DNA from 3 places in the Catenulispora yoronensis genome. Region 1 is predicted to be linked to each of the others. Evidence: riboswitches for the same ligand, from Rfam matches in the RefSeq annotation. Region 1 holds a riboswitch; each other region holds the start of a gene.
The links. Region 1 has a riboswitch for cobalamin ahead of cobN (cobaltochelatase subunit CobN). Riboswitches for the same ligand answer to the same signal wherever they lie in the genome.

Region 2: linked by a shared signal. The riboswitch ahead of ABD481_RS13245 (ABC transporter substrate-binding protein) and the one ahead of cobN (cobaltochelatase subunit CobN) in region 1 are both predicted to bind cobalamin.
Region 3: linked by a shared signal. The riboswitch ahead of ABD481_RS32850 (CbtB domain-containing protein) and the one ahead of cobN (cobaltochelatase subunit CobN) in region 1 are both predicted to bind cobalamin.

The regions. Positions count from the first base shown of each region.
Region 1 covers NZ_BAAAQN010000007.1:39,523-42,789, reverse strand. The annotation lists gene ABD481_RS08070 (COG4280 domain-containing protein) at 1-75, opposite strand, end outside; gene ABD481_RS08065 (cobalamin biosynthesis protein) at 215-1,159, shown strand; adenosylcobalamin (AdoCbl) riboswitch at 1,206-1,343, shown strand; gene cobN (cobaltochelatase subunit CobN) at 1,365-3,267, shown strand, end outside.
Region 2 covers NZ_BAAAQN010000013.1:8,567-11,833, forward strand. The annotation lists gene ABD481_RS13240 (FecCD family ABC transporter permease) at 1-653, opposite strand, end outside; gene ABD481_RS13245 (ABC transporter substrate-binding protein) at 1,020-2,042, opposite strand; cobalamin riboswitch at 2,156-2,293, opposite strand; gene ABD481_RS13250 (enoyl-CoA hydratase/isomerase family protein) at 2,518-3,267, opposite strand, start outside.
Region 3 covers NZ_BAAAQN010000050.1:55,068-58,334, reverse strand. The annotation lists gene ABD481_RS32860 ((2Fe-2S)-binding protein) at 1-724, opposite strand, end outside; gene ABD481_RS32855 (CbtA family protein) at 735-1,625, opposite strand; gene ABD481_RS32850 (CbtB domain-containing protein) at 1,647-1,871, opposite strand; cobalamin riboswitch at 1,916-2,076, opposite strand; gene ABD481_RS32845 (MFS transporter) at 2,186-3,267, shown strand, end outside.

The DNA of each region.
Region 1 (3,267 bases):
CACGATGGTGAGGGCCTCCACGGCTTCGACCGCGCAGGCCAGGAAGACCGACAGCAGCAGGAAGGCTGTTCCCACGGGGTCAATGTAGCTTGTCGGGTCCGTTGACAACGTCAATCCGGTCGGGTCGATTCGGTCGGGTCGATCCGGTCACGGCGCGTCACGTCAATCCGGCGACGGCGCGCCGTAGGCAGCGCGGCGTCGCTAAGTTGTGCGCATGCGATCTTCTTCCCGTGCTGTGGGCCTGGCGCTCGGCTTCGCGGCCGACTGGTATTTCGCCGATCCGCGCCGGGGGCACCCGGTGGCGGGGTTCGGCCGGGCCGCGTCGGCGTTGCGAAAGACGATGTATGCCGATTCGCGCGGTGCGGGGGTCGGGTACGCGGGCGCGTTGGTGGCGGGCGCTGCTGCCGTGGGGGGCGTCGCGGAGCGGATGGGGCGCGGGCGGCCGGTGACACAGGCCGCGTTGACCGCGCTGGCGACGTGGACGGTGCTCGGGGGGACGTCGTTGCGGCGGGAGGCGACGGCGATCGGGTCGTTGCTCAGCGCGGGTGACGTGGAGGCGGCGCGCGAGCGGCTGCCTCATTTGTGCGGGCGGGATCCGAGCAAGCTGGACACCGACGAGATCGCGCGGGCGGTCGTCGAGTCCGTGGCGGAGAACACGTCCGACGCCGTGGTGGCGCCGTTGTTGTGGGGTGCGGTGGCGGGGATTCCCGGGCTGCTGGCGTATCGGGCGGCGAACACGCTCGACGCGATGGTCGGGTACCGGAACGAGAAGTATCTGAACTTCGGATGGGCCGCCGCGCGGTTGGATGATGTGCTCAACTACCTTCCGGCCAGGTTCACGGGCGCGGCCACGGTGGTCAGTGCGCCGGCGATCCTCGGGAGCCCTCGGCGGACTCTCAAGGTGCTGCTTCGCGACGGCGGTCGACACCCGAGTCCCAACGCCGGTCGATGCGAGGCGTCCGCCGCCGGCGCGCTGGGGCTGCGGCTCGGCGGGACCAACAAGTACGGGGACGTGGTCGAGGACCGGCCCGTGATGGGGACGGGGCGGGCGCCGCGGGTGGCCGACATTCATCGGGCCACGGCGTTGTCCGGGGTGGTGGGGGTCGTGTCGGCGGGGGTCGCGGTGCGGGTGGCTTGGGCACTGGGGCGGAAGGGGTAGTAGGCAGTAGGCGGGTACTGGCGGATAGAGGCACCCGCCCCGATCTGTCACACTGTCCCCGGACGTCAGAACCAGGAAGCCCGTGCGAATCGGGCACTGTCCCGCAACTGTGACCGCCTCTTCAGGCGGAAGTCAGGAACTGCCTGCCGTCCGTCATCATCGGCCCGAGGCGGAGCGCGGACTCCGCGAGAGGAAGTGCCGCCGCATGCCTGCGCGCGTTCTGCTGCTGTCCACCGCCGACACCGAGCTGCTGGCCGCCCACGCCTCCGGCGCGGCCTATCGCACCGCCAACCCGGCGCGCCTGGACGCCGAGTCGTTGGCGCCGCTGCTCGCCGACGCCGACGTCGTCGTGCTGCGCCTGCTCGGCGGGCATCGGCTGTGGCAATGGCTCGTCGACGCTGTTGCCGCCAGCGGCGTTCCGGCCGTCGTGCTCGGCGGCGAAGCCGTGCCGGACGCGGAGCTGATGGCGCTGTCGACCGTGCCGGGCGGCGTCGCGGCTGAGACGTTGAACTACCTCACTGCCGGAGGCCCGGGGAACCTCGGCCAGCTGGCCGCCTTCCTCGCCGACACCGTGCTCGGTGGCGGGGAGGGATTCGAGGCGCCGGCGGCGATGCCGGAGTTCGGGGTGCACGGCGCTCCCGCCGCGCCCGATGATCGCCGTCCCACGGTGGGCATCATCTTCTACCGAGCCCACGAGCTCTCGGGCAACACCGCCTTCATCGACACCCTTACCGCAGCTCTCGAAACCCGGGGCGCGGCGGCGCTGCCCATCTACTGCAACTCTCTACGCGGTCTCTCGGACCCCACTGCTCAGGGCCTCGTAGACCTGCTCGCCCCCTGTGACGCCCTCATCGTCACCGTCCTCGCGGCGGGCGGCACCACGGCGGCGGACGCCAGCGCCGGGGGCTCGGAAGAGAGTTGGGACGTCGGCGCCCTCGCGAGCCTGGACATCCCCATCATCCAAGGACTCTGTCTCACCACCTCTCGCGAGGCGTGGCAGGACTCTGACGCCGCGCTGACGCCGATGGACGCCGCGATGCAGGTCGCGATCCCCGAGTTCGACGGCCGCTTGATCTCCGTCCCCTTCTCCTTCAAGGAGCAGGGCGAAGCGGGTATCCCCATCTATGTCGCGGACGAAGAACGCGCCCAGCGTCTGGCCGGCATCGCGTATCGCCACGCCGCTCTCCGCGCGATCCCCAACGCCGAGAAGAAGCTCGCGCTGGTCTTGTCGTCCTACCCGACCAAGCATGCGCGGATCGGCAACGCGGTCGGTCTCGACACCCCCGCCTCGGCCGTCCGCCTCCTCGCGGCGCTGCGCGAGGCCGGCTACGCCGTCGGCGACTTCCCGGAGGACGGCGACGAGCTCATCCACCGCCTGATCGCCGCCGGCGGCCACGACGTGGAGTGGCTCACCGAGGACCAGCTCGCGGCGGCTCCGGCCCGGGTCCCGCTGCGCGAGTACGAGTCCTGGTTCGCGGCGCTCCCGGCCGACCTTCGGGAGGGCGTCCGGCGGCACTGGGGCGAGCCGCCCGGCTCGCTCTACGTCGACGGCGAGACCGGCGACGTCGTCCTGGCCTCGCTCCAGTTCGGCAACATCCTGCTGATGATCCAGCCGCCGCGCGGCTTCGGCGAGAACCCGATCGCGATCTACCACGACCCGGACCTGCCGCCGAGCCACCACTACCTCGCCGCCTATCGCTGGCTGGAACAGTCCTTCGGTGCGGACGCCGTCGTGCACCTCGGCAAGCACGGCACGCTGGAGTGGCTCCCCGGCAAGGGCCTGGGCCTGTCGCGCTCCTGCGCTCCGGACGCGGTCCTCGGCGAGCTGCCGCTGATCTACCCGTTCATCGTCAACGACCCCGGCGAGGGCACCCAGGCCAAGCGCCGGGCCCACGCCACGATCATCGACCACCTGATGCCGCCGATGGCCCGCGCCGACACCTACGGCGAGCTGGCGAAGCTGGAGCAGCTGCTCGACGAGTACGCGACCGTCGCCGCGCTGGACCCGGACAAGACCCCGGCGGTGCGGGCGCAGATCTGGACCCTGATCCGCGCCGCGCAGCTGCACCACGACCTGGCCGCGTTCCTGCACGGCGACGTCGACCGCC
Region 2 (3,267 bases), on a different contig from region 1:
AGATGCCGGGCATGCAGCGTGACAATCAGGACACTGATGGCGGCATACGGCAGCGCCAACCGCACCAACCCCCAGTCGGCAGCCGAGAAGCTGCCGAACAACCACGAATAGACCTGCTTCACATCCGCACTGCTGCTCTGCATGACGAACGCCTGCACCGACCCGACGAACGAACTGACCGCCACCCCGGCCAGGATCAACGACGCGGTCCCCCCACGCCCGACCAACGTCCCGAGCACATAGCTGGCCAGCACCCCCGCCAACCCCCCGACGAACGCCGCCAACGGCACCGCCCCGATCCCGACCACAGTGTGCTCAGGCCCACCGCCATAAACGATGACCAGCGTCGCCGCCATCCCGGCCCCCGCCGAAGCCCCAATAGTCCCGGAGTCCGACAACGGATTACGGAACACCCCCTGATAAGCAGCCCCCGCCTGCGCCAACAACGCCCCGACAACCGTCGCCAGAACAACGCGCGGCAACCGAATCTGATCCAGCACCCCCTGCTGCACCGGCGTGAGCCCGGTCCCAAGCCGCACAAACGGCACCTTGTCCAACAACGCGGCGACGGTACCGGCAACCGGAAGCCCGGCGGCACCACCAAGACTCGCAACGAGAACAGAGCCAAGAAGCACGACCCCGGCAACGAGCACCGCGATGGTCGGACGCGCCAGGCGGCGGCGAGAGGCTGGGGAGTCCGAACCTGCCGATCCACCCCGCTCCGCCGACCGGACCGACTCAGCCGGTTGCGCCCCGCCAGCCAGCTCGGAAACCGCGGCCAAGCCGCCCGGTTCCGCTGCTCCAACCAGCTCGGGCACCTCACCCAAGCTGCCAGGAACCGCTACATCAGCAGCCTCGCCCGACTCAGCCAGTTCCGCCGCCGCCAAGCCGCCCGGAACCGCCGCGTCAGCACCCTGACCAGCACCAGCTCCGCTCCCGGCCGACAGCGTCACCTTCGGCGTCGCCGTCGTGTCGGCCGGGAGCGGGCCGGGCGTTGCTGCGCGCCCCATCGTCGCGGCTCAGCCCTGGGCCTTGTTGACCGCGTCGGAGATTTGTTGGACCAGGTCGACCAGGCGGGGGCCCCAGCGGGAGGCGATGTCGTCGTCGAGGCCGACGATGGTGCCCTTGGCGGCGTTCTTCACGGCCGGGACGGCGGACCAGCCGGGGCGGGCGGTGACGGTGGCGGTGGTCTGCTGGCAGCACTTGGTGTCGGCCAGGAAGACCAGGTCGGGGGCCGCGGTCACCAGGTACTCGTCGCTGAGCTGGGGGTAGCCGCCGCCGGTCTTGTCGGCCGCGTCGGCGACGTTGGCCAGGCCGAACCCGGTCAGGATGGAGCCGATGAAGGTCTTGGAGGTGGCGCTGTAGTTCCCCGGGGTGCCGACCTCGTAGTAGTACTTCAGCGGGGTGGCCGGCTTCTTGGTCGCGGCGAGGGCGGCGGTGATCTTGTCCTTCATGCCCGCGACCTCGGAGGTCGCCGCGCCGGCGTGGCCGGTCGCGGTGCCGAGCGCGGTGATCTGGGAGTAGGCGTCGTCCAGGCTGTTGGGCGCGTCGAACCAGAGCACCGGGATGTTGAGCTTGCCCAGGGCCTCGACGATGTTCGAGGTATCGGCGGCGACCACCACCAGGTCCGGGTTGTACTTCGCGATCGCCTCGGCGTCGGGCTTGAAGCCGGACAGCGCGGTCTTCGGCGCGTTCGCGGGGAAGTCGGACTGGTCGTCGGCCGCCACCACCTGCGCGCCGGCGCCGATCGCGAACAGGTCCTCGGTCGCCGACGGCGAGAGGGACACGATCTTCTTCGGCTGCGCGCTGAGCTTCACCGCGCCGTTCTTGGCGGTGACGGTCGCCGGGAACACCGCGGCGTCGGCCGAGGCACTCGACGAAGCGCTCGACGAACCACTCGACGCCGCACTCGACGCGGACGTCGAGGCCCCGGTCGCCCCGGACCCCGCGGCCGGCGTCGACTTCGAGGACGAACACCCGGCCGCCAGCAGCGCCGAGCCCGCTATGACACCGACGGCGACATGCCGCGCCGCGTTGTGCAGACGAGAATGCACGAGGTCAGCTCCTCCGGCTGATCCGCGACCCGCACAGCGCACGCCGGCCCAGGTGACCGTGATGTGCACAGCCGGACCGCCCCGAACCGCGAGGGCCGAACGTTGACACACCGTATGAGGCGACCTGGCTCGCTCCCCAAAGGAGAACTCACAGTTGCGGGACAGCGCCGGACTCGCACCGGCTTCGCTGCACACGTTGTGGACGGCACACCGCCGTCACCGAAGACGCTAGCAAGCGCAGCGCCCCACGACTAACCCCGAACGCTCTGCGGACTGGTGATCTGCGCAACTCGACGGAACTCGACGGAACGCAATGCAACCCGATGCAACCCGATCCGACCCGATCCAACCCGACGCGGCCCGACGAACACAGCCATCGGCCGGGCCGGGCCGGGTCAGGTCAAGTCGGGCCGGATCAGGTCAGGTCAGACCGGCCCAGCCCGACCCGACCCCCTCAACTCCCCTACGGCCACACCGGCTTCCGCTTCTCCACGAACGCCCGCACACCCTCAGCCCGATCCGCCGAGAACGCCGTGGCCCGCCACGCCCCGTCCTCCACATCGAGCCCGGCGGCCAGCGGCAGATCCGCCCCGACCTTCAGCGCGTGCTTGGCGTTCCGCACCCCGATCGGCGAGTTCTTCGCGATCTGCTGCGCCAACTCCAAAGCCGCCCCGCGCGCCGTCGACGTCCCGGCGACCCGCCGGTCGATCATCCCGAACCGGTCAGCCTCGTCGGCGTCGATGCGCCGTGCGGTGAAGATCAGGTCGGCTGCGCGGTTCATCCCGACCCGCCGGACCAGCGTCTGCGTCCCGCCGCCCCCGGGGATCACGCCGACCGAGACCTCCGGCAGCCCGAACACCGCGCCGTCGTCGGCCACGATCAGATCGCAGCCGAGCGCCAGTTCGCAGCCTCCGCCAAGCGCGTATCCGGACACCGCGGCGATCACCGGCATCGGCAGCGAGCCGAACGCCGACCAGGTGCGCCGGAACGCGGGCCGGGTCGCGACCAGTTCGGCGTCGCTCATCCGGTTGCGCTCCTTCAGGTCGACGCCGACGCAGAAGGCGTGGTTCTTGCCCTCCGCGGCGGGCGGCGCGGACGACACCACCACCGCGCGCACCGCCGGGTCGTCGGCCAGTTCCGGCGCGACGTCCCGGATGGCGGCGGCCATCCCGGTCGAGATGGCGTTCATCGCGTCGGCGCGGTCCAGCACGAT
Region 3 (3,267 bases), on a different contig from region 1:
CCCCGCACAGCGCACCGCGCTGATTCGGCGCGGCCCGGTAGATCAGGCAGCAGTTCCGACGTCGGAAGCTCCCGTCCGCCGCGTACCCCACGCTGCCTGCCAGCTCCGCGCGCGCCAGGAGAACCCCCAGCTCGGCCGTCGCCCGATCCCTCAGTGCCGGCCGTGCCGCCGCCAGCGCCTTGCCGGCGCCGACCAGTGCCGACGCGACGTTCCCTCGCAAGATGTGCCGGTTGACGCCGAACGACGCCATCAGCGTCTCCAACTCCGTGACCACGCCGTCGGTGATCCGGCCGTCGGGCCGGCCGTCGGTGATCCGGCCGTCGGGACGGCCCTCGACCACGGCCTCGTTGATCGACAACGGAAAAGTACTCGCCAAGCCGGGCTGCCATCGCAGGTCCCCGGCCCGCACCGATCCCCGCCACCCGTACAGCACACCCAGTCCGAACAGCGGCGACATCACCCGCGCGACCAGCCCCAAATGCGCCACGGAAGCCGCGACTCGCAGCTCGACCTTCTCAATGTCCTGTCCGCTGCCGGCCGCCAGGTATCCGCGCACGCCCGCGACCCGCTCCGCCATCGCCCCCGGCTCCTCGACCAGCTCGGCGAAGGGACGCCACGGCGCCTCGCACGACTCCGAGCCGGCGTGGAACGCGGCGCCGAAGTACGGCCCCAGCGCTGCGAGCTCCTCACTCACCAGCGCCAGGGCCGGAACTCCGTTCGTCACCCGGCAATCCTCACACCGCCGCGGGCATCGCGCCCGCATTCCCGGCGGCCTCGGCGTTGCCCGGCGTCCCGGTCGCGGGCTGCATCGCCGGGCGGAGCACCCGTTCGGCCATCGGCCCGAAGGCCAGGCCGAGGGTGCCCCACAGCAGCGCCTGCGCCAGGATCGAGTAGAGCCGGAACGAGAACAGCACGTCGGCCGGGAAGCCCGGGTAGACGATCGCGCCCTTGCCGTCGGTCAGCGGCAGCGGCGTCTCGCTCGCGTGGTGCCCGAACTCGCGGACGTTCGCCGACAGTTCTCCGAGCGAGGGCAGGACCGCCATCACGATGCCGATCGCCGCCGCGAAGCCGACAGCGGCCAGCACCGTCGCGTTCCAGTTCCCGAACCGGGCCGCGAGTCGGCGACCGGCCCACACCGCCGCGAACAGGAACGCCAGCGAACAGGCCACCATCGCCAAATAGAGCAGCCCCCGGGCGCGGATGGTGTCCGGATGCCCGATCGCCGGCGGGTTGGCCGGGTACTTCAGGAACGGCACGAGGTAGAACCCGGCGAACCCGGCCCCCGCCACCAGCAGCGCCAGCGGTTTGGGCTGGATCCGGCCGACCCGGCCCAGGCACAGCAGATAGGCGACCGCGAACAGTCCGCCCATCGCCGCCCCGAAGCCGATCATCCCGACCCCGATACCGATATCGGCCTGCACGGTACGGCTGAACAGGTCCGGATCGGCAGCGTCCGCCGGCAACCCGGCGGCCTGGTTCAGCGCGGCCTGCGCCGCGTCCCGGCCGCTCTCGTAGGCGATCGCCTTGTCGATGACCGACTCGGCGAACACCCGCGCGAACAGGAACGCGAGCAGACCGGCGAGCGCGCCGGCCAGCAGGCCGCGCGCGATGATGCGCTTTTCCATCAGAGCACTGACCCTCGCGGCTCAGTGGCAGGGGAAGCCGAGCAGGTGGCGGGCATCGTGCACGAACTCGTGCAGATGCATGTCCCCGCCGAAGACGGAGAACGCGCCCTGGTCCACGCCGATGAAGTAGTACGCCAGCAGCGCGAACAGCATCGTGCCGCCGATCCACAGCCGCGCCGTGGCCGCGGAGACCACCAGCGGCGTCGGAACCGAGACCGGGGAGGCCGGGGCAGGGGAAACAGGCATGGTGCTCATAGAGAGCCCTCCTTCGGGATCTTGCGTCCCTGTTCGATGGAGCGGGTCGACCGGGGAGGGTCTGACTCACCCGCCCGCTTCGACTGCCCGACGAAGCAGGGGGCTCACAGTGGCGCGACCGTGCCGGAATTGCACCGGCTTCCTGTCCCAGTACCTTGCTTGGGCAGCGTAGGGCCGCGCACGCACCGCGTCAAAGAGATGTCGATCACCGGGTCGGCCGCGCGCGACGATTTTCGGCTCCGCCGCCGGTACATATCCGCGGGTGCTTCGCCGGGAAGCCCCGAGCGGAGACCGGAGGTCCGGGAGTGAGCAGGGAAAAAACGAGTGCGGCGGAGGCCGCGGGTTCGGCGGACACCGCCACCCCGCGCATGACCGCGCCCCAGCGCTGGACCCTCGCCCTGGCCTCGGTGGCCTCGCTGATGGTGGTCCTGGACATGCTGGTCGTCACCACGGCGCTGAACAAGATCCGCCTCGACCTCGGCGCGTCGATGGCCGAGTTGGAGTGGACGATCACCGCGTTCACACTGAGCTTCGCGGTGCTGCTGATGCCGGCCTCCGCCCTCGGCGACCGCCTGGGCCGCCGCCGGATGTTCCTCACCGGCATCGCGATCTTCACCGTCGCCTCGGCGGCCTGCGCGCTCGCCCCGGACACCGGGCTGCTGATCGGGGCCCGCGCCGTCCAGGGCGTCGGCTCGGCGCTGATCATGCCGCACGCGATGGTGCTGCTCAGCGTGGCCTTCCCGGGCCGCCAGCGGGCCAAGGCGCTGGGGACGTTCAGCAGCGTGACGGGCCTGGGCACGGTCGGCGGACCGGTGGTCGGCGGCGCGATCACCCAGGGGCTCGACTGGCACTGGATCTTCTGGGTGAACGTGCCGATCGGGCTGCTGCTGATGCCGCTGGCGCGCGCCAAAACGGCGGAGAGCACCGGCCCGGCGCGGCGGCTGGACGTCGCAGGCCTCGTCCTCGTCACTGGCGCCGCGTTCGGCCTGGTCTGGGGCCTGGTGCGGGGCAACGCCGTCGGCTGGGCCGGCGCGGAGACGGTCGGCACGCTGGCGGCGGGCGGCGTCCTGGCGGTCGCCTTCGTCGTCTGGGAGCTGCGGGTCGACGCGCCGATGCTGCCGATGCGGTTCTTCCGCGTCCCGGCGTTCTCCGGCGGCAACGCGGCCGGGTTCCTGATGTACGCCACGACGGTCGGCGTCACGTTCCTGCTCACGCAGTATCTCCAGGTCGGCCTCGGCTACGACCCGCTGGCCACCGGTCTGCGCCTGATCCCGTGGACGCTGACGCTGACGCTCATCGCCCCGATCACCGGCGCCCTGGTCCCGCGGGTCGGCGAGCGGCCGCTGCTGGTCGGCGGGCTCACGCTGCTCGCGGTCGCGATGGGCTG